3 regions of the Polaromonas sp. UC242_47 genome follow, and region 2 is predicted to be linked to each of the others. Evidence: predicted binding sites of a transcription regulator. Region 2 holds the regulator's gene; each other region holds the start of a gene.
The links. Region 2 encodes sigma-54, which starts transcription at its own class of promoters, with help from an activator protein. Its sites were predicted from a motif close to TGGCANGNAANCTGCTTT; they were not measured.
Positions count from the first base shown of each region.

Region 1: a site for sigma-54 is predicted at 7,630-7,647, ahead of ACHMXK_RS07515 (CmpA/NrtA family ABC transporter substrate-binding protein). Genes of this name have one in related genera too.
Region 3: a site for sigma-54 is predicted at 6,931-6,948, ahead of ACHMXK_RS00255 (THxN family PEP-CTERM protein). Genes of this name have one in related genera too.

Region 1 is NZ_JBIOAO010000001.1:1,511,068-1,520,593, forward strand. Features, by position in the region: gene nirB (nitrite reductase large subunit NirB) at 1-1,370, opposite strand, end outside; gene ACHMXK_RS07490 (hypothetical protein) at 1,367-1,501, opposite strand; gene ACHMXK_RS07495 (type IV pili methyl-accepting chemotaxis transducer N-terminal domain-containing protein) at 1,735-3,006, shown strand; gene ACHMXK_RS07500 (response regulator) at 3,153-4,268, opposite strand; gene ACHMXK_RS07505 (ABC transporter ATP-binding protein) at 4,476-5,288, opposite strand; gene ntrB (nitrate ABC transporter permease) at 5,285-6,223, opposite strand; gene ACHMXK_RS07515 (CmpA/NrtA family ABC transporter substrate-binding protein) at 6,234-7,478, opposite strand; gene ACHMXK_RS07520 (ANTAR domain-containing response regulator) at 7,835-8,467, opposite strand; gene ACHMXK_RS07525 (aldolase) at 8,529-9,206, opposite strand; gene otnK (3-oxo-tetronate kinase) at 9,203-9,526, opposite strand, start outside.
Region 2 is NZ_JBIOAO010000003.1:282,732-292,257, reverse strand. Features, by position in the region: gene ACHMXK_RS23055 (class I SAM-dependent RNA methyltransferase) at 1-1,161, opposite strand, end outside; gene ACHMXK_RS23050 (RNA polymerase factor sigma-54) at 1,294-2,829, opposite strand; gene lptB (LPS export ABC transporter ATP-binding protein) at 3,041-3,808, opposite strand; partial or broken gene lptA (lipopolysaccharide transport periplasmic protein LptA) at 3,819-4,452, opposite strand; gene ACHMXK_RS23035 (thiol:disulfide interchange protein DsbA/DsbL) at 4,688-5,341, opposite strand; gene ACHMXK_RS23030 (SPOR domain-containing protein) at 5,393-6,076, opposite strand; gene argS (arginine--tRNA ligase) at 6,091-7,764, opposite strand; gene ACHMXK_RS23020 (hypothetical protein) at 7,908-8,246, shown strand; gene ACHMXK_RS23015 (LysR family transcriptional regulator) at 8,470-9,387, opposite strand; gene ACHMXK_RS23010 (sugar phosphate isomerase/epimerase family protein) at 9,454-9,526, opposite strand, start outside.
Region 3 is NZ_JBIOAO010000001.1:34,419-43,944, forward strand. Features, by position in the region: gene kbl (glycine C-acetyltransferase) at 1-595, opposite strand, end outside; gene ACHMXK_RS00220 (helix-turn-helix domain-containing protein) at 725-1,339, shown strand; gene ACHMXK_RS00225 (LysR substrate-binding domain-containing protein) at 1,966-2,856, opposite strand; gene ACHMXK_RS00230 (MFS transporter) at 2,966-4,168, shown strand; gene dkgB (2,5-didehydrogluconate reductase DkgB) at 4,198-5,001, shown strand; gene ACHMXK_RS00240 (GNAT family N-acetyltransferase) at 5,012-5,599, opposite strand; gene ACHMXK_RS00245 (hypothetical protein) at 5,599-6,000, opposite strand; gene ACHMXK_RS00250 (hypothetical protein) at 6,374-6,766, opposite strand; gene ACHMXK_RS00255 (THxN family PEP-CTERM protein) at 7,019-7,828, shown strand; gene ACHMXK_RS00260 (pirin family protein) at 8,042-9,070, opposite strand; gene ACHMXK_RS00265 (ABC transporter permease) at 9,252-9,526, opposite strand, start outside.

The DNA.
Region 1 (9,526 bases), on a different contig from region 2:
CTGGCCTTGGTGTGCTTGCGCACTTCATCGAGGGTGAAGAGTCCCTTTTCCTTGATGGCCTTGCAGATGGTTCCCTTGTTGACACCGTTGCAGCCGCAGACCTCGGCCTCGTCCGGCATGCTGGCTGCCTTGTTATGGCCTTCATGGCCGGCGTCGCCGATGTTGGATTCGCCGAACATCAGTTTGTCGCGTATGCCGGCCACGCTGCGGCCATCACGCAGCAGCTTGAAGTAATAACTGCCGTCCACCGTGTCGCCGTACAAACAGGCGCCTATCAGCTTGTCGTCCTTGAGCACCAGCTTCTTGTAGACGCCACCAAACGGGTCACTCATGACAATTTCTTCCGTGCCTTCCCCGCCCATGAATTCGCCGGCGCTGAAGAGGTCTATGCCCGTGACCTTGAGTTTGGTCGAGGTCAAGGAGCCGGTGTAACGGCCAATGCCGAACTGCGCCAGGTGATTCGCCGCGACCTTGGCTTGCTCAAACAGCGGCGCCACCAGGCCGTAGGCGATGCCGCGGTGGGCGGCGCATTCACCGACCGAATAAATACGCGCGTCGGTGGTGGTTTGCATAGTGTCGTTGACCACAATGCCCTTGTTGCAGTGCAGGTGCATGGACTCGGCCAGCTCGGTGTTGGGGCGTATGCCCACCGCCATCACCACCAGATCGGTCGCCACTTCGCTGCCGTCCTTGAAACGAATCGCGCTCACCCGGCCATCAGCGCCACCCACCAGCTCCTGCGTTTGCGCGCCCATCAGGAAGTTCAGGCCGCGTTCTTCCAGCGAATTTTGCAGCAGCTTGCCGGCCACGCTGTCGAGCTGGCGCTCCATCAGGGTGGGCATCACATGCACCACTGTGACGTCCATGCCACGCAACATCAGGCCGTTGGCCGCTTCCAGGCCCAGCAGGCCACCGCCTATGACCACGGCTTTTTTGTATTTTTCCGACGCCGCAATCATGGCGTTGGTGTCGGCGATGTCACGGTAGGCGATCACCCCGGCCAGGTCCTTGCCGGGCACCGGCAGGATAAAGGGGTTGGAGCCGGTACACATCAGCAGGCGGTCGTAACTTTCTTCTGTCCCGTCGTCGGCGCGCACCACACGTTGGATGCGGTCGACTTCGACCACCTTTTTGCCCGCATGCAGGGTGATGTGGTTGTCGCTGTACCAGTCCCAGGGGTTCAGCACGATTTCATCCAGTGTTTGTTCGCCGGCCAGCACCGGCGACAGCAGGATGCGGTTGTAGTTGGGATGCGGCTCGGCGCCAAACACGGTGATGTCGTACAGATCGGGGGCGATCTTGAGCAGCTCTTCGAGGGTGCGCACGCCGGCCATGCCGTTGCCGACCATCACCAGTTTCGATTTTTTCATGTGTTCACTCCGGAGGGGTGGAAGGGGGTCGTCACCAGCGCCCGCTCAAGGCGGCGCTCGCAGGCGGGCGTCTCGCGGCTAAGGCGCTGGACGCCGGATGGCTGGGGATGAAAAATGGCGGTAAAAAACATGATGGTCCTTCCTGTCAAACAGGGACACGGCTGTGGAGCCGGTGTGAGGCACATCCTCACGCACGCCTTTGTGCGCAGACCCGCAGTGCTTTTATTCAGGTTGGGCGCGCCGTTACGCCCGCAGAGATCACAGCAAAAGTTGTGCCATGTCACGCCAAGCCGGCCGGGCTCGCCACATGGCGCGCGACTTGCATGCGTAACAGGCTGTTTTCCTTCTCGAACAAGCGATGGTGATGACTTCCGCACTGGTTTTTTCAAACAACCCGACAGGCCCGCAGCCGCTGGTCACGGACCTGGGCGCCGTGGGGATTCAGGTTTTGGCCTGTGTGGAAAGCCGCCAAAGCCTGCTGCAGGCGGTGTTGCGCCAGGCGCCCGAGCTGCTGATTTGCGACGTCGCCGTGCCTGATGAGGCCTTGTTCACGGCGCTTGAGATCATTGGACAGACCTCGGCGCTCCCCATCATCGTTTTTACCAACGATGCGGATGCCGGCAAGATCACGCGCGCGATGGAGCTGGGCGTGCAGGCCTACGTGGTGAACGGGTATGGCCGGCAGCGCCTGCGTCCGCTGATCCATCTGGCGCAGGCCCGCTTCAAACGTGAGCAGGTTTTGCGTACCGAGCTGGCCGATGTGTCCAGCCGGCTGGAAGAACGCAAGGTGGTGGAGCGTGCCAAGGGCATCCTGATGCGCGCCCGCCAGATGTCGGACGATGATGCTTTCCAGATGCTGCGAACCGCCTCCATGCACAGCAACCAGCGCCTGGGCCAGGTTTCGCAACACATCATTCATTCGGCCCGGTTTGCCGAAGATGTGAACCTCTCCGGCCAGTTACGCATGTTGTCGCAGCGCCTGGTCAAGCTGGCGCTGTTGCAAGAGGCCGGTGTGCCACTGCCTCAGCTGTCAGCGCGCATGCACGAGTCGGTGGCACGCATAGATAGCAACCTGGCGGCGCTGGTAAAAAGCCTGTCCCCGCCGACTTTTGGCGACCTGCTGGGGCAGGTGCAACACACCTGGGCGCAACTGAAACCAGGCCTGATGGATACACGCCAGCCGGGCGCCATGGCGCAGCTGGATGCGCTGGCCGAACAGCTGCTGCAGGAGGCCGAACGCCTGACCGGCAGCCTGGAAAACGCCGGTGCCCTGCCGCCCTTGCAGGTGCTCAACCTGGCGGGCCGACAACGCATGTTGAGCCAGCGTTTTGCGAAATACGCCCTGATCGAGCTACTGGGTGCCCAGGCCGCCATGCCGCGCAATACGCCGGCCATGGCCGAGGCCAGGGCGGCGTTTGAGCAGGCGCTGCGTTATTTGAACGAAATTCCACTGAGCAGCCCGGCGATTCGCAGTTCGCTGGAGGCCGCGGCCATCGGCTGGGCCGCCATGCTGGCCGGTGTGGCGGCTGGTGCGCCAGGGCTGGAAGCTGTGGCAACCGCCAGCGAAGACTTGCTGCAGGTGTTCGAGACGCTGTCCGAGCAGTACGAACACAGCTTGCAGATGCTGGTGGGTTAAGCCGGAATTGCTGCACTGCACCAAAGACGGGCGCCGCACCGCCTGATCCTGGTGCATGGCTTGGGGATGGCGCTTTTTATGCGTGTTTCTGGCCTCTGGCCCATACCCCATGGACGCAAGCAGCTATTTGTTTGATAGCGAATGACTTACGAGGACAAACCCAGCAGTTCCACACCATCGACGGCGCTACTGCGCCCCGGCAGGGAAAACTGCTTGCGGCGCCCGGTTTTCACGGACACCGTCACCTCGTCCAGCAGCGCGGCGCTGGCGGCAATTTTCCAGCCGGCCTGGTAAGCATGTTTTTGCAGCAACAAACTGGTGCTGACGGTGTCGCCGACAGGCAGGATCTGGGATTTTCCGCGCAGCGGGTCCAGCAGTTTGGCCAGGGTGACGGCGCCGCTGTTCAGGCCCACGCAGACTTCAAAACACGGCAGGGCGCGGTCCGGAAAATGGCTGGCCATAAAGCCTTGCACCCGGTGCGCCGAGTTGATCAGGCCCAGGGCCGCCCGCGTGGCGCGCAGGCTGCAGTTGACGGTGTCGGTGTCCGCGCTGCCGGTAAACACCGCCAGCAGGCCTTCGCCGACAAACTGCATGTGGTGGGCGCCGAACAGGTAGACGGTATCGCCGGCATGGTTGTAAAACTGGCGCACGACCGTGCTCAGCTCGGTGCTGGTGAGTTTTTCGGACAGGGCCGGAAAGTTGACCACATCGACAAACAGCACCGTGGCGTGGGCCAGTTTGTTGTCGTCCTCAGCCGATTCGGCCGATGGCCATTTGTCACTGAGCTCGGCCAGCAGCCGGTTCTCGTACAAACGGCTCAAACGTGCTTGCTGCTCTTTCAGCGCCGCGGTGAGGGCGGTTTCCACCGCATTGGCCTGGGCGAACTGGCGCATCAGCTGTTTGTTGAGCTGGGTGGCGGTGGCTTCGCGCAACTCGTCAAACACCAGGGGTTTGATCAGGTAGTCGTCGGCACCGCTGCTCATGCCGCTGCGCACGTTTTCGCGCTCTTGCAGCGAGGTCAGCAAAATGACGGGCGTGGCCTGGATGGCCGAATCGGCGCGCAAGGTTTGCAACATGGCGAAACCATTCATCACCGGCATGTTGACGTCGCTGACCACCAGGTCTGGCCTGTGTTTGCGCACCAGCGCCAGCCCGGTGGCGCCGTTGTCGGCCTCCAGCACCTCGTAACCTTCAAAGCGAAGCGCCGCCGCGATCAGCGTGCGTATCGTTTCGTCATCGTCGACCACCACAATCAAAGCCATGTTTTTTTGTTTCCGTGAACGCTACAAGTTGCAGGTTTTGAGCTTACCAGCGCTTGTGTTGTTTACGGGCCAAACCCCTGCGGCGGCCTTGGTCTGGCCGCCGTGGGGTTATGGTGTGGTCGTGCGCTATTTAATTGATAGCTGCTGACGTCCGCTGCATCAGGGTAAATGCCCTGATGCAGCGAGAGAATACATGGCCTTGCCGGATCAGGCGGCTTTTTCGACGTGGCCCTGGCGGGTGTAGAGGAAGTCGATCACGGCCTTGCGGTAACCCAGGTAAGCGCTGTCTTCGGCCAGCGCCACCCTTGAGCGTGGCCGCGGCAAGTCCACATGTAACACCTCGCCTATGGTGGCCGATGGGCCGTTGCTCATCATCACGATGCGGTCCGACAGCAACACGGCCTCGTCCACATCGTGTGTCACCATCACCACCGTGCTGTGGGTGTTGCTGACAATTTGCAACAATTCGTCCTGCAACTTGGCGCGGGTCAAGGCGTCCAGCGCGCCGAAAGGTTCGTCCAGCAGCAAGACCTTGGGCTCCATACACAGGGCGCGGGCAATCCCCACACGCTGTTTCATGCCGCCCGAAATTTCACCGGGGCGTTTTTGCGCGGCGGCGCTCAGGCCGACCATGGCCAGGGCCGCGTCGGTGCGGGCCTTGAGCTGGGCCCGGGTTTCGGTCGCGGCAAAGACACGTTCCACCGCCAGGTAGACATTGTCAAAACAGGTGAGCCAGGGCAGCAGCGAGTGGTTTTGAAACACCACCGCGCGCTCCGGGCCGGGGCCGGCGATTTCACGGTTGGCGCAAAGCAGGGCGCCTTGGGTTGGTGTGGTCAAGCCGGCGATCAGGTTGAGCAAGGTCGACTTGCCGCAGCCGGAGTGGCCGATCAGCGCAACAAACTCGCCCTTGGCGACCGTCAGGTTGATGTTTTGCAAGGCGCAGAACGGGCCTTTGCGGGTCTTGAAGGTTTGCGCCACACCCTGGATTTCGATGTATTTGCTGCTCAGTGACGGGTTCATGCTTTCACCTCTTCAAACGTAAAGGCCGTGGCCAGCTTGATCAGGGCAAACTCCAGCAGCAGGCCGACGATGCCGATCACAAAAATCGCAATGATGATGTTTTTGACGTTGAGGTTGTTCCACTCGTCCCAGACCCAGAAGCCGATGCCGACGCCGCCGGTCAACATCTCGGCGGCCACAATCACCAGCCAGGCGGTGCCCACTGCCAGGCGCACGCCGGTCAAGGTGTAGGGCAACACAGCGGGAAAGAGGATTTTGGTGAAAATCTTCCACTCGCTGAGATTGAGCACACGTGCCACGTTCATATAGTCTTGCGGCACGCGTTGCACGCCGACCGCGGTGTTGATGATCATGGGCCAGATCGAGCAGATAAAAATCGTCCAGATCGCCGCCGGGTTGGCGCCCTTGAAGACCAGCAGGCCAATCGGCAACCAGGCCAGCGGCGAGACCGGCCGCATCAGGCTGATCAGCGGGTTGAACATGCGGCTTAAAAACGTGAAACGCCCAATCATGAAACCCGCCGGAATGCCCACCGCTGCCGCCAGGCCAAAACCAACGGCCACGCGCTGCAGCGAAGAGAGCACGTTCCAGCCCACGCCCTGGTCGTTAGGCCCCTTGCTGTAGAAGGGATCGCTGAACACCTCAACCGCCTGATGAAAGGTGGCCAGCGGCGAGGGAATGCTGTTGGCTGTGGACGCCGACACCAGCTCCCACAGGCCGACCAGCAAACCCAGGCCCAGCAGCGGCGGCAACACAGCCATCCAGACACCGCGCCAGTCAATAGGCGGTTTGGCGGTAACGGTCGGGTCTGTGGTTTGCAAGTCTTTTGAGGCTGTAGCCCCCGTGTTGATTGCGCTGGCAGCTATAGAAGGAATAGCGGGTGACGCGATGGGTGGCGCGTCGTCGAAGGGGGGATGAAAAGCAGCACTGACCATGATGAGTTCCTTAAACCTTGATCTTGAAACCGTCGGCGTATTTTTTCGGGTCCTTGCCGTCCCAGACCACGCCGTCCATCATCTTGCTGGTGCGCAACACGTCCTTTGGCACCGGCGTTTTGCTGGCGCTGGCGGCGTCCTTGTAGATATCGATGTGGTTGATCTGTTTGGCCAGGGCCAGGTAGTCCGGGTGCTCCTTGATCAGGCCCCAGCGTTTGTGCTGGGTCAAAAACCACATGCCGTCGGACAGGTAGGGGAAGTTCACCGCGCCGTCGTTGTAAAACTTCATGTAGTTCGGGTCGTCCCAGGTCTTGCCCAGGCCGTTCTGGTAACGCCCCAGGATGCGCTGGTTGATCGCGTCCACACTGGTGTTGACGTAACTCTTGTCGGCCACGGTTTCGGCCATCTTCATCTTGTTGGACAGGCTGGCGTCTATCCAGCGGCCGGCTTCGAGGATGGCGGCCGTCACCGCGCGTGCGGTGTTGGGGTTTTTCTTGACGAAGTCGGCGCTGGTGCCCAGCACTTTTTCCGGGTGGTCTTTCCAGATGTCCTGCGTGGTCACGGCGGTGATGCCTATGCCGTCCATGATGGCGCGGTGGCCCCAGGGTTCACCCACACAAAAACCGTCCATGTTGCCGACGCGCATATTGGCCACCATCTGCGGCGGCGGCACCACGATGGCGCGTGCGTCCTGGAAGGGGTTGATGCCGGCGCTGGCCAGCCAGTAATACAGCCACATGGCGTGGGTGCCGGTGGGGAAGGTCTGCGCGAAGGTGTATTCGCGCTTGTCGGTTTTCATCAGCTTGGCCAGCGAGGGACCGTCGACCGCGCCCTTGTCGGCGATTTTTTTCGACAAGGTGATGGCCTGGCCGTTGTTGTTCAGGTTCATCAGCACGGCCATGTCTTTTTTCGGGCCGGCCGTGCCCATGTGCACGCCGTAGACCAGGCCGTAAAGTACGTGGGCAAAGTCGAGTTCGCCGTTGACCAGCTTGTCGCGCACGCCGGCCCAGCTGGCTTCTTTGGTCGGGATGATTTTCACGCCGTATTTTTTATCTATGCCCAGCACCGAGGCCATCACCACCGAGGCGCAGTCGGTCAGCGGGATAAAACCTATCCTGACTTCCTTTTTTTCCGGCGCATCGGAGCCCTGGGCATAGACCACGGCACGCAGCGCCGGGCTGATGCCCGCGGCGCCGACCGCGGCGGCCTGCAAAACGCTACGGCGGGTCAGTGAAGATTTCAGCAGATCGGTCATGGTCTGGACTCCAGAAGTGAAAAACAAAAGGCAAAAACAAAAAAGGCGCTCGACCCTTGTTCACACACGTGGTGTGAAGCTGGGTGCGAACGCCTTTGTTCAGTGAGGCCATCTGCTTCGCCGTTGAAACGAATGGCCTGGTGTTGAGTTCAACGCAAAAGCTGTGCCAGTCTCCGATTTAGTTCATTCAGCCTCTGATTCATGATGAAATTGGCCTCCAGCCCTTGGTGGCCGGGCGCAAGCAGCTATGGAATCCATAGCGAGTGCCGTGGCTGCGGCTCCTGGGTCAGGATTTCGTCGGGTCTGCACTGTATTTGTGCACTGCACCATATCGGCGTCAGGCACCGTGCGCTGATTCAACCCAGCAGGTCGGCGGCGTCCAGCATGCGTTGTGCGACCTCGCCCAGGCGCAAACCCTTGTCCATGGCGGCCTTGCGCAGTTTGTCGTAGGCCGCCTGTTCGCTGAGGTGTTGTCGCTGCATCAGCAGGCCTTTGGCGCGGTCTATGACTTTGCGGTCCTGCAGCTCGGTGCGGGCGTGCGCCAGTTCGCGCCGCAGACCTTGTTCGTGTTCAAAACGCGCCATTGCCACGTCCAGAATCGGGCGTATCCGTTCCGGCGACAGCCCGGCCACGATGTAGGCGGACACACCAGCCGCCACCGCGTCTTTCACGTGGCTGGTGTCCTGGTCATTGGTAAACAGCACAATCGGCCGCCGCGCGTCACGGGTGGCCATCACCACATGTTCGAGTGAGTCGCGGGCTTCGCTTTCGGCGTCCACGATGATCATGTCGGGCTGCAACTCGCCCAGGCGTTTGTCCAGGTAGGTGTCGGCCGGCAACACGGCGACCACGTTGTAACCGTTTTCCAGCAGGCCGATACGCAGCTGGCGCGAGCGTTCCGCCTGCCGCCGCGCATGGGGGTCCGTGGCCACGCCTTCCAGCAGATCTGGTGCAATGATCACAAGGCGCAAGGACTGGGACGGCGTCATGGCCACCTTTGTGCAAGATTCGCGCCATGGGTGGCGCGTCCAAGCCAGCGCCGCCGGTGCTTTACCAGCGGGCCTTGAAGCTCAGGCGCAGTTCGTCGATTTGCGCTTCGCTCAGAGGCTTAGGCACCGAGGGGCTGAGGCACACAAGTTTGGCGGTTTCTTCGAGTTCTTCCAGCGTGGCCATGGCCGCGGCGGGCGAGTTGTGCCAGACATTGGGCCCCAGACGCGCCAGCATGACGGCGCGTAGCGGTGTACCCGCTTCGCCATAACGGCGAATGGTGTCGGCCACCTGCAAGGCGGCCTCGGGCGCGCCGGGCCGGTGGTAGCTGATCAGCGGCACATGGCCGACCTTCATGACGAAGTAAGGGGTTAGGGCGGGTAACAGTTCCGGGCCACCGTTGGGCCTCAAGGTCAGCGCCACGCAGTGGCTGCTGTGGGTATGGATTACACACCGGGTGTCAGGGTCAAACTGGCTTGCAGCCTCATAGATACGGGTGTGCAGTGCTATGGTTTTGCTGGCAGTGTCGCCGCTGACTTGTTGCGCCTGCGCATCCAGCCTGGCGAGCCGGGCCGGGTCCAGCGTGCCCAGGCAGGCATCGGTGGGGGTGATCAGAAAGCCGCCGCCTTCCGACGCATTCAGCCGGACACTGATGTTGCCGGCTGTGGCATGTACGTAGCCGCGCTCGAACAGGCTGCGCCCGACACGGCAGATTTCTTCGCGGGCCTGGTTTTCTGTCATGCCAGCCTCGCAAAAGCTTTGCTGAAAAAATCATCCGTGCCGAAGTTGCCCGACTTCAAGGTCAGGTGTATGCCTTCAGGGTTGGCCGCCTCGGTCTGCGCATAACACCAGGGCACGCCGGGGTCGATTTGTGGACCAATTTTCATGTGCTGGATGGCCAGGGCCTGCACGCAGGCGCCCGAGGTTTCGCCGCCTGCCACGACCAACTGGCGCACGCCGTGTTGCACCAGGGCTCGTGCGATGGCGGCCAGCGTGCGTTCCACCAGGGCGCCGGCTTTTTCAACACCCAGCTGCGCCTGGACCGCCTTGACAACAGTCGG
Region 2 (9,526 bases):
GAAATCCGAGGCTTCTTCGCCGCTGGCGGTCTGCGCCTGCTCGCGGCCCGGGTTGGCGCTGCGGTCGCGCCGCGGGCCGTCCTCGGAATCCGCGCGATCATCTTGCGGCACAGGCTGGCCGAACTCATCGATGCCCTGGCCCTGGAATTGCGCGGTGCGGCGCTGGTCGCGGCCCTGCACCGAAGGAATACCGGCCACACCGGCCACATCAATCCGTTCGCCATAAGGCGGGTTCACCAGCATCACACCGGACGGCGCGGGCGGCATACGTTGCAGGGCGTCGCCGCCGCGCAGTTGTATGGCGCTGGCCACACCGGCCCGTTCGGCGTTGCGCTCGGCAAAATCGACCATGCGGAAAGACACATCGCTGCCAAAGATGGGCGCGGTTGGTTCGGTGATGGCGGCTTCGGCCTGGTCCAACAAGCCTTCCCAGACATGGGGCTGGAAAGGCACAAATTTTTCAAACGCAAAACGCCGGCCCATGCCGGCCGCGATGTTGCGGGCGATCTGCGCCGCTTCAATCACGATGGTGCCGGAGCCGCAGCAAGGGTCATAGAGCGGCACGCCTTGTTTGCACAGCCCTTCTTCGCCGCTCCAGCCGCTGGCGGCCAGCATAGCGGCGGCCAGGGTTTCCTTCAACGGGGCGTCGCCCTTGTCTTCGCGCCAGCCGCGCTTGAACAGCGGCTCGCCCGAGGTGTCGATGTAGAGGGTCACGGTATCCACCGTCAGGTGCACGTACACACGCACATCGGGCCAGCGGGTGTCGACATCGGGGCGCACATCGTATTTATCACGGAAGCGGTCGGCGATCGCGTCCTTGATCTTGAGCGCGGCAAAGTTCAGGCTGGTCAGCGGGCTGTGTTGCGCTGTGATCTCGATCTTGAAGGTCTGTTTGGGCGTGAACCAGATTTCCCAGGCCACGGCGGCCGCCGCGTTGTAGAGGTCTTGTTCGCTGCGGTACTGGTTGTGCTGCAGCTCGATCAGCACGCGCTGGCTCAGACGGCTGTGCAGGTTGAGCTGCATCGCGTCGCGCCAGGAGCCGGCCACCTGCACACCGGCGCGCCAGGCCTTGCCCTGGGTGCCGGTGATACGTTTGACCTCGGCGGACAGCAGTTCCTCGACACCCGCGGCGCAAGGTAAAAATAATTGAAGTTGGTTCATATGGGGTGCCTCTAGGGGCTCCGGGGAATGGGGTGATCGGGAAACAGGGCCAAGGGCGCAGGACACCGGCAGGCAGGAGGTGCTGGAGGATGCCGGACCCCGCGCCCGGGCACCGGAGGTACAAAATCCTCTTTACAGCGATTTTCGCAGGTTCGCCGGGGCGATGCGCAAAGCCTCGCGGTACTTGGCCACGGTGCGGCGTGCGCACTCGATACCCTGCTCCTTGAGCATTTCGGAAATCTGGTTGTCGCTCAGTGGTTTGGTCAGGCTCTCGGACGAGACAAACTGCTTGATCAGCGCCCGCACCGCCGTGCTGGAGGCATTGCCGCCGGTTTCGGTGCCCAGCGCCGAGCCGAAGAAATACTTGAGCTCGAAGGTGCCAAACGGCGTGTTCATGTATTTGGCCGTGGTCACACGCGAGATGGTGGACTCGTGCAGGCCCAGCTCGTCGGCGATTTCGCGCAGCACCAGCGGGCGCATGGCGAGTTCGCCGTGGGTGAAGAAGTTTTTCTGCCGCTCGACAATCGCGCTGCTGACCCGCAGGATGGTGTCAAACCGTTGCTGGATGTTTTTGATGAACCAGCGCGCTTCCTGCAGGCGCTGCTGCAGGGCCTGGCCGTTCTGGCCCCGGTTCTGCTTGAGCGCATTGGCATAAATGTCGTGCACGCGCAGGCGCGGCATCACGTCGCTGTTGAGCGAGACCTTGAAGCCGCGGCCGGACTTGACCACGATCACATCGGGCACGATCAGGTTGCGCTCGACATTGACAAAACGCCGGCCCGGCTTGGGGTCCAGCCGGGCGATCAGCGCCATCGCGGCCTTGATCACGGTGTCGGGAAAACCGCACAGCTGCGACAGACGTTTGACGTCGCGTCGGGCCAGCAACTCCATGGGTTGCTGGCACATGGCGATGGCGGCGCGGGTTTCGTCGCAGTTTTTGTGGTCCAGCAACTGCAGGCCCAGGCATTCGGCCAGGTTGCGCGCGCCCACGCCGGCCGGCTCCATGTGTTGCAGCAGCTTCAGGGCCACGGTGAACTCGTGCACCAGTGCGTCGAGTTGTTCCAGGTCATCCCCGGCCAAGCCGGCGGCCAGAGCGGCCAGGCTGTCTTCGAGGTAACCGTCGTCGTTCAGCGACTCGATCAGGAAATGCAGCGCCGCCCGGCCTTCGTCCGACAGGCGCAGGGACAAGGCCTGGCGATGCAAATGGTCTTGCAGCGACTCATGGCTGCGCGCCAGATCGGCGGCATCGACTTCGCTGTCGTCATGGTTGTTTTTGCGCGGCGCGGCGTCGCCGCCCCACTCGTTGTCGTCGGGCGCGATGTCGACACTGCCGTCGCCCTCCCAACTTTCCTCGAGTTTGGCCTCGCTGCTGGGTTCAGCATCATTTTGACCTGTAGCCCCCACCCCGTCTGCACTGACAGCTATGGAATCCGTAGCGGATTCAAATTCACGGGTTTCCTGGCTGACCGGCGTGTCGGCCTGGACCAGGCCAAAATCCTCGCGCGGCGCGGCCTCTTCGGAAACTTCAAGAAACGGGTTTTCGTCGAGCATCTGCTCGACTTCCTGGCTCAGCTCCAGGGTGGAGAGTTGCAACAGGCGAATCGACTGCTGCAACTGGGGCGTCAGCGCCAGATGCTGCGAAACGCGTAATGACAGACCCTGTTTCATGGTGCCCCCACGCTCCCCACTGCGTGTGGTTCACTGCCCCCCGAGGGGGCTGGCCTTGCTTGGGGCGGCCCGGCGCGGCGGCCGGCGTGTGCCCGTGATTTTCTTGCCAGCAGGGGGCTGCGCAGCCGGCTTTGCCGGGCCGCAGGCGCCGCCCCCTGCAGGGGGGAGGGCGCTACACGCAGTGAGCGACAACGGGGGGGAGCCAAAGTGATCACATCTTGAAATGTTCGCCCAGGTAAACCCGGCGCACATCGGCATTGTTCACAATTTCAGAAGGGGTGCCCGTGGCCAGCACATGGCCGTCGCTGATGATGCAGGCATGGTCGCAAATGCCCAGGGTTTCGCGCACGTTGTGGTCGGTAATCAAAACGCCGATGCCGCGCGACTTCAGGAAACCGATGATGCGCTGGATCTCGATCACGGCAATCGGGTCGATACCGGCAAACGGTTCGTCCAGCAGAATAAAACGCGGCTGCGTGGCCAGCGCCCGGGCAATCTCGACACGGCGTCGCTCGCCGCCCGACAGGGCCGGCGCCGGTGAATCACGCAGGTGGTCCACGCGCAAGTCCTGCAGCAAGGCGTCCAGGCGTTCGTTGATGGCCTTGGCGCTCAACGGCTTGCCGGCTTCGTCGGCCTGCAGTTCCAGCACGGCGCGCACATTCTGCTCGACCGTGAGTTTGCGGAAAATCGAGGCTTCCTGCGGCAGATAACTCAGGCCCAGGCGCGAACGCTTGTGGATGGGCATGTGTTCGATGGACTGGCCGTCGATGGTGATCTCGCCCGCATCGGCGCGCACCAGCCCGACGATCATGTAAAACGACGTTGTTTTGCCGGCGCCGTTGGGGCCCAGCAGACCCACAACCTCGCCTTTTTGCACCGCCAGCGAGACATCCCTGACCACCTTGCGGCTGCCGTAGGCCTTTTGCAGGCCGGTGGCCACCAGGCGGCTGATGGGCGCGTTTTCCGGAGACTCGGTCATGGAGGCGGTGTTATTTTTTGTCATTGCCCAGCGTGGTACTGGGCCGCAGCGTTGGCGCTGACCCGGGGGGCGCCGTTGCCGGGGTGCCGGCGGCACCCGCCGCGGGCGTCTGGTTGCGCGGCGCCAGCAGGGCGCGAATCCGGCCCGAGGGGTTGCTGGCCGTGCGGGCTTTCTCGCCGCTGTCGACGGTGAACACGTCGGTCGGGTTGTCGTAAATAATCAGGTTGCCGTGGGTTTTCGTCGGCCAGGGTCGCGCCTATATAGCGGCGCAACACGGCCTGGCGGATGAACTTGACGGTGTCGGCGCGGCTGTCGTATTCGATACGTTCGCCTTCACCTTCAATATATTCGTCGACCAGGTCGCGCTTCTTGCGGTAAAACGCCAGCTTGCCGGGCGCGGCGATCACGATGGCGTTCTGGTAACCCTCGGCGTCCTGGATCACATCGACCTGCGCACCCCGGATGATGATGGTGCCCTTGGTGATCACGACATTGCCGGTGAACACACTGGTTTGTTTGAGGTCGTCATAACGCAAGGCGTCGGCCTCGGCGTTCATGGGCTGGTCGCGATCGGCCTTTTCAGCCGCAACCGGAAAGACCGCCAGGGTGGCGGCCAGCATCAGTACACAGGCGGGGTAGTTCATAAAGGCACGAATCTTGCTGCTTTGGTGGTGTTGCTTCATTGTAGCCATGGCACTCCCCGGAATTGGCAAGGCGCAGAAAAACCCGCCGGATCAGGGCGGGTCGAGAGGCGAAATACCCGGCGGCGGCACCAAGCCGGCCACGTGGAGGTTGCGCCATTTTCCGACGGGCCGCCCCTAGGAAAATGAGCCCCCTCGGGGGGCAGCGCAGCACACGCAGTGGCAAGCGTGGGGGCTTTTAGCCCTTGCGGGCCTGGGTGATCAGGTAATCCGTCACCAAGAGCGCGCGATCCATGGTTTTTGCCAGTTCGCCCGAGGTATAGAAACGCCCGGCCACGCCCAGGGCCGGCACGCCGTCCACCTTGTAGTCGTCTTGCAACTGCGTGGCTTTGCGGGCCTTGGCGGCGATGTCAAACGAGTTGTACATTTCCACAAACTTGGCCTTGTTGATGCCTTGCTTATCGGCCCAGGCGGCGACCAGCTCGGGCGTGTTCAGCATCTGGCGTTCGTTATGAATCGCGAAAAACACCTTTTTGTGGAGTTCCTCGACCTTGTTCATGGCTTCGAGCACGTAGTAAAGGCGCTGCTGCGGCTCAAAGTCGGCGCGGAAGGACACGGGCACACGCCGCACCACCACGTCTTTGGGCGCTTTTTTGACCCAGGCCTCAAACGCCGGCTCAAAGGCATTGCAATGCGGGCAGCTGTACCAGAAAAACTCCACCACCTCGACCTTGCCGGCCGGCGCATTGACCGAGGCGCGTTTGTCGAGCACCAGGTAGTCGTTGCCCGCCTGGGGCGGTTTGCCCTGGGCCTGGGCCGGCGCCGTCAAGGCGCCCAGGGATGCGGCGGCAGCCACGGAAGCGGCGGATATCGAAAATTCACGTCTTTGCATCAATCATTTCTCCATTAGTGCACCAGGTTGGACACCCTGGCGTCAGAAAGTTCAGCGTTGAACCCGAACCAGAGCAGTTTCTATGCCGCTGCCATCCAGGCGCTCCTTGGCTTTGTCGGCATCCTCTTTTTTATCAAAAGGCCCGAGGCGCACGCGAAACACGGTGCGGCCCGACTGTTCGCGCTCGGTCACCTTGGCCTCCAGGCCCATCAGCGAAATTTTGGCGCGCTGCTGTTCGGCGTCTTCAGGCGTGCGGAAAGCCCCGACCTGCACAAAATAGTTGAACGGGTCCGGGCCGGAGGCAGCAGCCGGCGCCGCCAGTTTGGCTTTGGCCAGGTCGCCGATGGGGTCGGCCGACGGCGGCTTCACGGGCTTGACGGTCGGGTCGGCCACGGGTTTCTGCGCGGCCACAGGCGCCTGCGGCGTGACATCGGTCACCGGCCCGCCGGACGTGGCAGCAGCTGCCGGCGCGGACGCCGGTTTGGCCGGGTTTTTGCCGTACAGCGGTGCGTTCGGATTCCAGTTCTGGTTCTTTTTGGCCTCGGCCGCGTCGTGGTCGGGGCTGCGCGACTGGCCTTTGTTCATGAAAGGCACGGGCACCTTGGTGATGTAGACGGCCACGGCCAGTGCCGCGGCCAGGCCGATCAAGGCGCCGATGATCAGGCCCAGAAAGGTGCCGCCGCGTTGTGTGTTCATGCCTGGCCGGCCGGGCCGGTGGGAGGGGGTAGGCGCCATGGTCTCATCATTCCTTACATTTTGCGCGGGGCATCAACACCCAGCACGGCGAGGCCATTGTGCAACACCTGCGCGGTCGCGGCGACCAGGGCCAGGCGCGCGAGTTTGACCACCGCGTCATCGACCAGGATGCGCTCGGCATCGTAATAGCTGTGGTAACAAGCGGCCAGTTCGCGCAGGTAAAACGCCACGTCGTGCGGCGCAAACCCGCTGGCGGCGTTGCTCAGCATGTCGGGGTATTTGGCAATCAGCAGCATCAAGGCCTGGGCCTGCGGGCTGCTAAGGGCAGACAGGTCCACCGCCTTGAGCTCGGTCTCGTCGCCGCCCCAGGCGCTCAACACCGAACAGATGCGGGCATGGGCATATTGCACGTAATACACCGGATTTTCGTTGTTTTTGGCCAGTGCCAGATCGATGTCGAAGATGTATTCGGTGTCGGGCTTGCGGCTGAGCAGGAAGAAACGCACGGCGTCCTTGCTGGTCCACTCGATCAGGTCGCGCAAGGTCACATAACTGCCGGCGCGTTTGGAGATCTTGACCTCTTCGCCGTTGCGCACGACCCGCACCATGGTGTGCAAGACGTAGTCGGGATAACCTTGAGGAATGCCTTCACCCACCGCCTGCAGGCCGGCGCGCACCCGGGCAATCGTGCCGTGGTGGTCCATGCCCTGGATGTTGATGGCCTTGGTGTAACCACGCTCCCATTTGGCCAGGTGGTAAGCCACGTCGGGCACAAAATAGGTGTAGCTGCCGTCGCTCTTTTTCATCACGCGGTCTTTGTCGTCACCGTAGTCGGTGGACTTGAGCCACAAAGCGCCGTCCAACTCGTAGGTCTTGCCGGCGGTTTTGAGTTTGGCCACCGTGGACTCGACCCGGCCCGAGCTGTACAGGCTGGACTCCAAGTAATAGTTGTTGAACTGGACCGAGAAGGCCTTGAGGTCCAGGTCCTGCTCGTGGCGCAGGTAGGCCACGGCGAACTGGCGGATCGAGTCGGTGTCTTCCACGTCGCCCGAGGCGGTGTATTCGCGGTCGTCGGACTTGACGGTCTTTTTGGCCAGGAAGTCGGCCGCGATATCGGCGATGTAGTCGCCGTTGTAGGCCGACTCGGGCCAGCCGGCGTCACCGGGCTTGATGCCCTTGGCGCGCGCCTGGGTGCTGGCAGCCAGCGTCTGGATCTGCACACCGGCGTCGTTGTAATAAAACTCGCGATAAACCTCGGCGCCCTGGGTCACAAACAGGTTGCAGATGGCGTCGCCCAGCGCGGCTTGGCGGCCATGGCCCACATGCAGCGGCCCGGTCGGGTTGGCCGACACAAACTCGACAATCATGCGCTGGCCCTTGGCGGCCTGGGTGCCGTAGCCGGGTCCGGCCTGCAACACCTCACGCACGGTTTCCTGCTTGGCCGCGGGTTTCAGGCGGATATTGATAAAGCCGGGGCCGGCGATCTCGATGGCGTCCACCCAGCGCTCAAAAGCCGGGGCTTTCAGCAGGATGGTACGCAGGTTCTCCGCCAACTGGCGGGGATTGAGCTTGAGCGGCTTGGCCAGCTGCATGGCGACCGTGCAGGCGAAATCGCCATGGGCCGCCACTTTGGGGGATTCAAAGGCGGCCTTGTCGCCTGCGCCAGGGGAAAGTTCTTCCAGCCCCGCAGCCAGGGCCGCGAGCAGGTCTTGTTTAATCGAGAGCATGGGCCGATTTTACGGTTAAGCCGCGCGCCGTCCGGGCTTGGGACCTACCCGGTCATCGAATTTGCCCGGCGCAGCGTTATGTGTTGGAATTCCAACCGGAACTCAATCCTGATTCCCAACCCTTCCAACCATTGGAGCCACCCATGAAAAAACTGTTGTCCCTGATCGCTGTGACCTTTGCCATGTCGATGGGCCTGTCGGCCGTGGCCCATGCAGCGGGCGCCGACACCGATTGCGCCGCCAAGTCCGCCGAGAAAAAGCTGGCGGGTGCGGCCAAAGCCAGCTTTGAGAAAAAATGCATGGCTGACGCGGGTGCAGCCCCCAGCGCCGCCTGTGAAAAATCGGCCGCCGACAAAAAGCTCGCCGGCGCCGCCAAAAACTCACACATCAAAAAATGCATGGCTGACGCAAAAGCCGGTGCTGCGCCCGCTGCTGCGGCTGGCGCCAAACCCATGGCCGCCGATGCCGGCATGAAGAAATAAACCGACCTCAGCACTGACTGTGGCATCGGCCTGATGTCACACCCCCACCCCCGTCCGGGCAACCTGGCGGGGGTTTTTATTGGGCCCAAGGGTGATTCAAGTGTTTCAATTCGCTACCAATTAAATAGCTGCTTGCGCCCGTAGCCAAAGGGCTGGAGGCTTATTTTCCTTAAGAAAACACGCCAGGCAGCAAAACGATGCCAACCCAGGCGCCCCGGCCTGGCTAACGTTTGCGCGCGCCGGCCCAGAACTCGGGCTGGCTGTAGTTGTGTTTCAAAAAATCTATCCACAGCCGCACCCGCAGCGGCAGGTGTTTGCGCTGCGGAAACACGGCGTAAATGCCGTTGGGTGGCGCATCAAAGTCTTTCAACACCGGCACCAGCTTGCCGGCGGCAATTTCCGCCTCGACCTCCCAGGTGCTGCGCCAGGCAATGCCGCAGCCGTCCATGCACCAGTCGTGCAGGACCTGGCCGTCCGAACAGTCGAGCGGGCCGCCGGGTTTGAAATGCACGACCTCGCCGCCGACCAAAAAAGCCCAGCCCCGGGTTTGCGAGGCATCGCTGGACAGGGTCAAACAGGCGAATTTGGCCAGATCGGTGGGATGGTGCGGTGTGCCGCAACGTTTGAGGTAGTCGGGTGCGGCCACACACAGGCGCCGGTTGTCGGCCATACGCACGCTGACCAGCGAGGAATCCGGCATGTCGCCGACCCGCACCGCGCAGTCAAAACCCTCGCCGGCCAGGTCCACCACGCGGTCGCTGAGGTTGAGCGAAATCGTCACGTCGGCATGGAGTTCGCGGAACTTGGGCACCAAAGGCGCGACATGGCGGCGCCCAAAACCGGCCGGTGCGGTGATGCGCAAATGCCCGCTGGCCTTGACGCCACCGGCCGACACACTGGCCTCGGCGTTGGCAAAGTCCACCAGCAGGCGCTGGCAGTCTTCCAGGAAGGCGCTGCCTTCGTGGGTCAGGGACATGCGGCGCGTGGTGCGCACCAGCAGCTTGACGCCCAGGCGTTCTTCCAGCGCATCCAGCCGCCGGCCCATGATGGCCGGCGCCACCCCTTCGGCCTTCGCGGCGGCGGTCAGGCTGCCACGTGTGGCGACCGACACAAAAGACTCCAGCTGCTTGAGTTTGTCCATGCGCCATTATGGACAAAATTGTTTGTAATCAGCCAGTTTTTTAACTGATTCCGATAATGCACATGCTCAGCCGCCGGTTCTGCGTTTCAGGCGAATCTGGTTCGGCAAAGGCACGGAGCGCCGCAACACATCCTCGCCC
Region 3 (9,526 bases), on a different contig from region 2:
GTTTTGCGATGGTGCCATCCATGGAAAACACACCATCGGTAAAGACCAAGATAAACCTTGCACCATCCGCACGGGCCGCCTGAAGCTGCTGGCGGAGATCGGCCATGTCATTGTTCTTGTAGCGAAAACGCTTGGCTTTGCTCAAGCGTATGCCGTCGATGATGGAGGCATGATTGAGCTCATCACTGATGACCGCGTCCTGCGCGTCAAGCAGGGTCTCGAAAAGACCGCCGTTCGCATCGAAAGCTGAGCCATAAAGAATCGTGTCCTCGGTACCCAGAAACCGGGACAAACGCTGTTCCAGTTCTTTGTGAATATCCTGAGTGCCGCAGATGAAGCGAACGGAGCTGAGGCCAAAGCCGCGCTGAGACAAGGCTTCGCCCGCCGCCGCGACCACCTCTGGGTGCGAAGACAAACCCAAATAGTTGTTGGCGCAGAGGTTGATCACCTCTTTTCCGTCAGCCGTGCGGATCTGACTTCCCTGGGGACTGGTGATGACCCGCTCGGTCTTGTACAGACCGCTGGCCTTGATGTCGTCAAGCTGCTGCCGGACGGATGCATAGAAAGTGCTGGTTGTGGATACAGTGGCTGTCATGTAAACTCTCTTTTAGCTGGAAAATTCCAACATATCGAACATGATTTGCACTATATCGAACTTTTTTAGAGCGAGCAAGCATGCTTTGACATCTGCGCCAAACAAATTTTTCGCTACCAAGTTACAAAAATGACCCGCGCCACATCAGCAACCCCCAGTCCGCAAGAAGCCGGTGGTATTCAGGCACCTCCAGCCGTAGGCGCGCAGCTTTCAAAACTTCGAGAGCGGCGCAACTGGTCCTTGGAATCTCTCTCGCAAAGAGCCGGGGTTTCGAAGTCAATGCTGTCGCAAATTGAAAGAGGCCAGGCGAATCCGACAGTCGCCGTCGTCTGGCGTCTTGCAAATGCACTGGGCGTACCGCTATTGGAACTGTTAGAGCCGGGCAACGTGCAGAATGCGCAACCCAAGGTGGTGGTGGTCCCTGCCGCACAGACGCCAACCCTTAGAACCAGCGATGAGCTGGGTGAGCTACAGATCTTGGGGCCCATAGAAACCGCAGGTCATTTTGAGTGGTATCAACTGCAGATGAAAGCCGGCGGCGGCTTGCTTTCCCAACCTCACGAACCCGGAACCCAAGAACATTTCACAGTCTTGTCGGGCAGCTTCGAGGTCAGCGCAGGCACCGTATCGACCAAGGTCACGGTGGGGGAAACGGCCCGCTACCCAGCGGACGTTGCTCACAGCATCCGGAACATAGGCCGCGCCGCTGGCTCTGGGTTGCTGGTGGTCATGCATCCCGACTAAGCGCCGCTAACAAAACCCTCCTGGTGTCGTTGTTCCGCCTTGCCGTGCTGCAGTATTGTCTGCGGCAACACGCCTAGCAAGGACCGCTGCGCTGGGTTTTTTTAGCGGCTCTAAGCGCTCAGTTCGAGAGGCGTTGCGCGGTGCTTCTTCCTGCAATGGCGTGAAGCGTTTTTGTGTTCGCCTGCCGGATATCCGACTGTAGGCGCTTCCCCGACAGCCAACATATCGGTTAGTTTCTTGCCGTTGAGGGGGAATCCATATACGACTGGTTAGACATCAAGGTTTCGCTCCTTCCTGACGCGATTCAAAAACGGGGAGGGTCCATTCCCAGTGAATGGGATTGTCCGAATCGTTGTTGCGAAGGAAGTTCTGTATGCCGTTAGGCTGGCCAAATCGCGCGCCAAAGTAGCAATAAAGATCGCTTGGACCAATCTCCTTTCTAAGGAGCCACCTAGTGCCTCCTCTGGGCTTCGTGCCCAGCCTCAAGGCCAAACCGGCGGCGAGCTGTGCCAGCCGGACAAGTCGGGATGAAGTGGATTGGCGCGTGGTGTGCGTCGCTGCACTGTAGCCGACGGCGGGCCAAAGTGAGATAGGGCCCAGTCGCAAAGCGACGTGGACCCTGCTCTTCATTGGTCCGCCAGCCGCGCCGCCATGAAATCCAGAAACGCCGTGATGCGCGATGACAGCGCCGTGTTGCGGTAGTACACCGCGTTGACCGCTTGCCGCACTTCCACCGTGTCGCGCGTGAGTACCTGCACCAGGTCGCCGCGCGCGCGATCTACCTCGGTCATGAAGTCGGCCAGGCAGACGATACCCACACCCGCCAGCGCCAGATGCCGCATGGTTTCGCCGCTGGACGCGCTGAAGGCCAGTGTCGCCGGGTAGCTGTCGCCCTGAGGTCCGCGCAGCGGCCATTGGTTCAGCGTGGGCAACTGGCTGTTGCCTATGAGCGCATGACTGGCGAGGTCGGCCACACGTTTGGGCTTGCCATGTTTTTCAAGGTAGGCCGGGCTGGCCAGCACACGCAGGCGACTGCTGCACAGCGGCCGCGCATGCAAGGTCGAGTCGCGCAGCGGCCCTATGCGGATCGCGATGTCGGTGCGTTGCGCCAGCAGGTCCACATTCAGCTCATCGGTATTGAGCTCCAGCTGGATCTTGGGATACAGCTGGCTGAATTCCGGCAAGCGCGGCACGATGGCGTGCAGCATGAAGGGCGATGCCGCGTTCACCCGCAGCAGGCCGGCGGGCGCTTGCCGGCGCGCCGCCAGCTCCTCCTCGGCCTCCTCCATCGCATCCAGGATGGCACGTGTGCGCGCCAGAAAGGTCGCACCCTCTTCGGTCAACTCCAGCCGCCGCGTCGTGCGGCGCAACAGCGTTGTGCCCAGTTTTTTCTCCAGACGGCCCAGCGCCCGGCTGATGCCCGACACGGTCTGCCCCAGCTGGTCGGCCGCCGCCGTGATGGAGCCGCTGTCGACCACGGCGCGAAAGGCCAGCAGTTCTTCGAGGGTGGTTTTCATGGCAGCTTCATTATTGACTTGGACTCAATAATATTCTGCTTGAACAGGGCTTTTTCTGCAAAGGTAAAAATCCCACACTACAGGCTTCGTGAACATGACGGAGCTTTTCATGCCTATTGCCCTTCTCGCGCTGACCATCAGCGCCTTTGCCATCGGAACGACCGAGTTTGTCATCGTGGGTCTTTTGCCCACGGTGGCGGCCGACCTGCAGATCGGCCTGCCCTCGGCCGGCCTGCTGGTCAGCCTGTATGCGCTCGGTGTCGCCATAGGCGCGCCGGTGCTGACCGCCCTGACCGGCAAATTGCCGCGCAAAACCCTGCTGCTGGGCCTGATGGCGTTGTTCACGCTGGGCAACCTGCTGGCCTGGCAGGCGCCCGGCTACAACTCGTTGGTGGCCGCGCGTATCCTCACCGGCCTGGCCCACGGTGTGTTTTTCTCCATCGGCTCGACGATTGCGACGGGTCTGGTGCCCAAGGACAAAGCCGCCAGCGCGATTGCCATCATGTTCACCGGCCTGACGGTGGCGCTGGTCACCGGTGTGCCGCTGGGCACCTTCATAGGCCAACATTTCGGCTGGCGCGAAACCTTTCTGGCGGTGTCAGCGCTGGGTGCGATCGCTTTTGTCGTGAGCCTGCTGTTTATCCCGCGCAGCATCAAACACACACCACCGGCCTCCTTGACGCAGCAGTTCAAGGTGTTGACCCAGCCGCGTTTGCTGCTGGTGTACGCCACCACGGCGGTGGGTTACGGCGGCTCCTTTATTCCGTTTACTTTTCTTGCACCCATCCTGCAGCAGGCCGGCTTTGGCGTTGGTGCCGTCGGCTGGGTCATGCTGGTCTACGGTGTGTCGGTGGCGGCCGGCAACATCTGGGGCGGCAAGCTGGCCGACCGCAAGGGCCCCATCGCCGCGCTCAAGCTCATCTTTGCCTTGCTCGCCACCGTGCTGCTGGTGTTTAACTTCACCGCGCCGCATCCTTATCTAGCGGTCGCCACCGTGTTTTTGTGGGGTGCCGTGGCTTTTGGCAACGTGCCCGGTCTGCAGGTTTATGTGGTGCGCCAGGCCGAACGCCACACGCCGCAGGCGGTGGATGTGGCCTCGGGCCTGAACATCGCCGCCTTCAATCTCGGCATTGCTTTCGCGGCCTGGGCCGGCGGCCTGGTGGTGACGCACCTCGGCCTGATGCACACACCCTGGATAGGCGGGCTGGTGGTGCTGGGCGCGCTGGCCCTGACCTACTGGAGCGGTCGCCTCGATACCCGGGACGGCGTGCCGGCCCGCGCGATGAACCAAGCGCCCGTACCTGCGCACTAATTTCTTCAACACTCAACAAGGACATCCTTATGACTATCCCAGCTTTCGGCCTCGGCACCTTCCGCCTCAAAGACCAGGTCGTTATGGCCTCCGTCAGCAACGCGCTGGCGCTCGGTTACCGTGCCATAGACACGGCGCAGATCTACGGCAACGAGGCCGAGATCGGCCAGGCCATTGCCAGCAGCGGCGTGCCGCGCAGCGAACTGTTTCTGACCACCAAGGTCTGGACCGAACACCTGGCCAAAGGCAGCGTCATTCCCAGCCTGAAAGACAGCCTGGCCAAGCTGCACACCGACCATGTGGACCTCACACTGATCCACTGGCCGTCGCCGGGTGCGGCCGTGCCGCTGGCCGACACACTGGGCGCCTTGATGGAGGCCAAGGCACAAGGCCTGACCAAACAGATCGGTATTTCCAACTTCAACATCGCGCTGATGCAGGAGGCGATAGCCATCGTGGGCGCCGCCAGTATCGCCACCAATCAGATCGAGCTCAGCCCCTACCTGCAAAACCGTAAGGTGGCCGACTTCGCGCGCAGCCAGGGCATTCACATCACCTCCTACATGACGCTGGCTTACGGCAAGGTGCTGCAAGACCCGGTGCTCCAGCAGATCGCGGCGAGCCGTGGCGCCACCACGGCGCAGGTGGTGCTGGCCTGGGCCATGCAACTGGGTTACGCGGTGATTCCCTCATCGACCCAGCGCGTCAACCTGCAAAGCAATTTGCTGGCGCAGCAACTGCGTTTGACGGAGGAAGACATGGCACAGATCGCCGCGCTGGATCGGGGCGAACGCCTGGTCAATCCCGAGGGGCTGGCGCCCGCCTGGGACTAGGAGGACGGCCTCAGCGAAGCCGGCCCAGCAAGCCGGTTTTGACCGCCGGCCACTCGGTCTCCAGAATGGAAAAATAAACCATGTCCCGTCGGCGCCCCGATGCTGCAATCAGGTGTTGGCGAAAGATGCCTTCTTCCACCGCGCCCAGGCGTGCCAGCGCCTTGCGTGACTGTTCATTGAGCACTTCCGTCTTGAACACCACACGAATGGTTTTCAGGGTTTCAAACGCATGGCTCAGCAGCAGGAGTTTGGCCTCGGTGTTGGCGCCTGTGCGCTGGCAGGCCGGCGCCAGCCAGGTGGCGCCTATCTCGAGCCGGTCATGGGCCGGCGCGATGTCCATATAACGCGTGCTACCGATCACCTCGCCGGTGCCGCTGTGGAGGATCACAAAAGGCAGGCTGACACCGCGCTGTTGATCAGCCAGTGCCTGGGCAATATAGGCGTGCATGTCGTCCACGCTGATGATGGGCACCGGCTGCAGTCGCCAGAGTTCGGGGGCCAGCCCGACACGCGCCAGTGCAGGCACATGCGCCAGGGTCAACGGTTCCAGCCGGACATGGTGTCCGGACAAGGTGACGGGCTGGAGCGGCGCTTGCATCAGCGCGCCAGCGCCAGTGTCAGCCCCACCACGGCGACGATGGCGACCACCACCGTCACGCCTGACAGCAACAACAGCCGCACGCGGCTGAGTTCGATGCGCTGGATCAGTTGGGTGTTTTGTTCGGCCAGGGTCTTGATCAGCTCGGACGAGGCCAGCATCTGGTTGTGCAGCTCGCCCGTAGCTTCTTCCATGGCGGCGATACGCGCTTGCAAGATGGCCATGGCCTGCGCCTCGGGCGACAGCGCGGCGGTGGTTTCTTCATCCGGCAGCGCCTGGGGCGGCGGTTTTTTACCGACTGCCTTCCACAGCTTTTTGGCACCCTCGGCCACCTTGGGCGCGTTGTTGATCACGTCCGACCAGGGAACCATTTGCAACACTGCCAGCCAACCAATCGCCATCAAACCACCTCGTGTGAATGCGGCGCCAGTGACTGTCACCCGCGCCTGCCCGCAAGGGCATTCTGAGTTTACTTGGCCTGCATAGACCCGCAGGGACTCGGGCTGAATCCGTGTGTGATACCGGATAGGCTGTACAGACGTCAGGGCACACACACGAACGACAGTGGCATGGCGTTGATCGGCTTTATGGCTCACACACAGGCACCACTAACGGCCCTGTTCGTTTGCCTCGCCAGGGCGCGCGACCAGATCACGGTACGTGATGTACGACCCTCAATTTTTCCAAAGCAGCGCCAGTGCCTGGCCTAACCGTTACCAGAACCACGCCGATGCGTTGTTGCGTTTGGCCGCAGCTTCCAAAGCCCGCGCCAAGTCAATCCTGCTGGACATCACTTTCGGGCAAGCGCGTGATGCGCCCACAATCACGCCGCTGGGCCACCTTCTGCAGCGCTTCCTTGAACACATGCCGGTTGGAGGCGTTGGCGCCTCCTCCATCGCACCGCAGCAAGAGACGATGGGCGTCGGCGCATTGAGGCCTGCCATGCTGGATCCACCCGTGCGCGATGCTGTCGCGGCAGAACTCGCTGGTGTCCACGCTGGTATTGAGGTGCAGGCCTCCCTCGTTGCGTGCCACGTCATATAGAGACCGTGTGTTCGCCGGCCATTTGATGCGCTTGCCCTGGGACATCGCCCCAGCGCGACAGCAGGCCGAATGCGCCCGACCAGCGTGATGTGCAGGAGACTGCGTTATTGGCAGGTATGGCATTTTCAAGGCGTCAGGGATCGAAAAAAACTGACTTGAGGCCACCCGTAGCCGAACCCGAAAGAACGCCTTGCACTGTCGGATTTCCTGACAGTCAAGATCTCAGGAAAGCGAAGCAAACATGAGAGAGCATTGATTTATATAGCGTTTCCCATCTCTTGGAAAGATGGTACGACTTATGCATTTGATCTGGCGGAGGGCTTGGCGGGCAAGAAACCTCCAAGTTGAACCTAGCAATTTGAATGGAGACTCATCATGAAAAGATACTCCGCACTCAAGGTCCTGGCTCCGCTGGTGATCGGCTTGGCCGGTTTCACGGCCGCCCATGCGGGACCCCTGGTCACCGACTGGACCTACTCTTTGTCAGGCGTATGGGGTTCATTCGCGCCAGTTGGGGTGGACAACCCCAATTCCAAGACCTTGGTTTGGGGTGACTCAACCGGCTCGGGGCGATCTTCACTGGTGATTACCGACCCGGCCCCTGGCGCTATTCAGACGCAAATCACCGGGACCTCGCCAGTTCCTGGAACCACCGCTGCCGGCGTGACCTTGACCCACAACAACAACCCTATTACAGGAACCACCCTCACCAACGCGGAACTTCGGGTCACCCTGAACCTGTCCGCAGCGTTACCCGCCAACACCCCTGGTATTCCGGGCGCTTTGCCATCCCTCAACTACGACATTTTGTTTTCCGAAACGCCGAATAGCACGCCCTGCGCTGTCGTGGCCAGCCCCATTCCCTGCAATGACATCTTTGTGCAGCAAACAGGTTTCCTGAACCAAATCCTTAACTTTGACGGCAATACTTATTTCATCAACATCTTTCCGACCTCTGGTGGCGTGTTGGGAACCTTGCCAAATGCTGCTTGTGCGGCAGCCGGTGCAGCCAACAACTGCCTGGGCTTCACCACGGTGGAAGGTCAATCAACTGCACTGGCATTTGGCTTCACGATTTCTACCCAGCGTTTGACGCAGCAAATCCCTGAGCCAAGCATTCTTGCGCTGCTCGGCATCGCTTTGGCGGCAGGCTGGTTGGCCAGCCGTAGGCGCAAACTGCATTAATCCGGGCACTATCGCCGCCTGGCCGGTAAGGTGGGTCAGTTGTAACGTATCCCTGGTAAGCCGGAACATGTTTAGCGCATGTTCCGGCTTTGTTACGAATGACGTTTAATCCCTGACCCAGTCTGGGGCAAACCTTAACTTCCCTGAATCAGTTTCCCGTTGGTGCGTCACCTGCAGGCAGTTTGGGCCAGGGGTCTTGAGCACAAAGGGTGTTCAGGATTCCGGTTTTTCCTCGCGCCCGCCAGGATGTTTGGCAAAACGTGTCGGGTCGCGCCCGTGCACAGGCGCTTCGCTGGCAAACGACCAGCCGCCAAACTGCGTGCACCGGTAGTCGGCCAGGGTCTGCACAATCTCGGCCTGCGTGTTCATCACGAAGGGGCCGTGTTGCACCACGGGCTCACCAATGGGTTTGCCTTGCAGCAGCAAAAATTCACTGACTTCGTCGCCGTTGAGCAGCTCCACCGCGGCATCGGCGCGCAACTCGATGGCGGCCGGATGGTCGATGCCCTGGCCGGCGATGTGGACGGTTTTGCCTTTGAAAAAATACAGGCTGCGCCGCGTGTTTTGACCCGTGGCGGCCGGCAGCGTCCAGCGCGCGCCGGCTTCCATGCGAATGGTCCAGATCGCCACGTCGGCGTCCAGCTGTGCGGCCCAGGAGTCGGGCGGTGGCGGTAACGGCGCATCGGCGTTTTGCAACTGGCCGGCGATCACCGCGACGTCGGTGTTGCGGCCGTTGTTATCCGTGGCGGTGAGGCGTGGAATCGCCTGCGACCAGAACATGGTGAAGTGCGGCTCGGCCATCTTGCTGGCGGCCGGCAGGTTGAGCCAGATCTGGAACAGCTCCAGCGGATTCGGCGCGGTGTTGTCCAGCAGCGGAAACATTTCCGAATGCACCACACCTTTGCCGGCCGTCAGCCACTGCACATCACCCTGGCCGAAACGCGCGGTCGCGCCCAGCGAGTCCGAATGGTCGATCAGGCCCTTGCGGGCTATCGTCACGGTCTCAAAGCCGCGGTGCGGGTGCGCCGGAAAACCCGGCACCGTGCTGCCGTGGTACATGCTCCAGCCGTCCTTGCGGCTGAAGTCCTGGCCGAGATCGCGGCCGGCCAGCGAGGCTTGCGGTCCCATCTGCGTATTGGCCGCGGGGTAGGCATCATCGTGGTAGACGCAAAACAGAAACGGGTCTAGGGTCTCCCACGGAAAACCAAGGGGCTTGATCTGGAGGACAGGGCTGGCGGGCATGGCGGGGCCTTTCTGGCGTGAGCTTTCAAACAAATGAGATGAGGCAGGCCGGCATTTTTTCAAGCAGTGGTCAGGCGCGACTTTGCGTCGGATTTTCAAGCTAAATTGGCCTCTGGCCCTTGCTGGGTAGGCGTAATTAGCTATTAAATGAGTAGCGTCCGGGGCGCCGTGTCGGTGGCGCTCAGGCCTTGAGCTTCCAGCCCGTGCGGAAAATCCACCAGACCGTGCCCAGGCAGAGCGCCAGAAAGCCGAGGATGGCGGCCACGCTGATGCCCACATTGACATCGGCCACGCCGTAAAAGCTCCAGCGAAAGCCGCTGATCAGGTAGACCACCGGGTTGACCAAGGCAATCTTCTGCCACAGCGGCGGCAGCATGTTGATCGAATAAAACGCGCCGCCCAGAAAGGTCAGCGGCGTGACGATCATCATCGGGACAAGCTGCAGCTTCTGGAAGT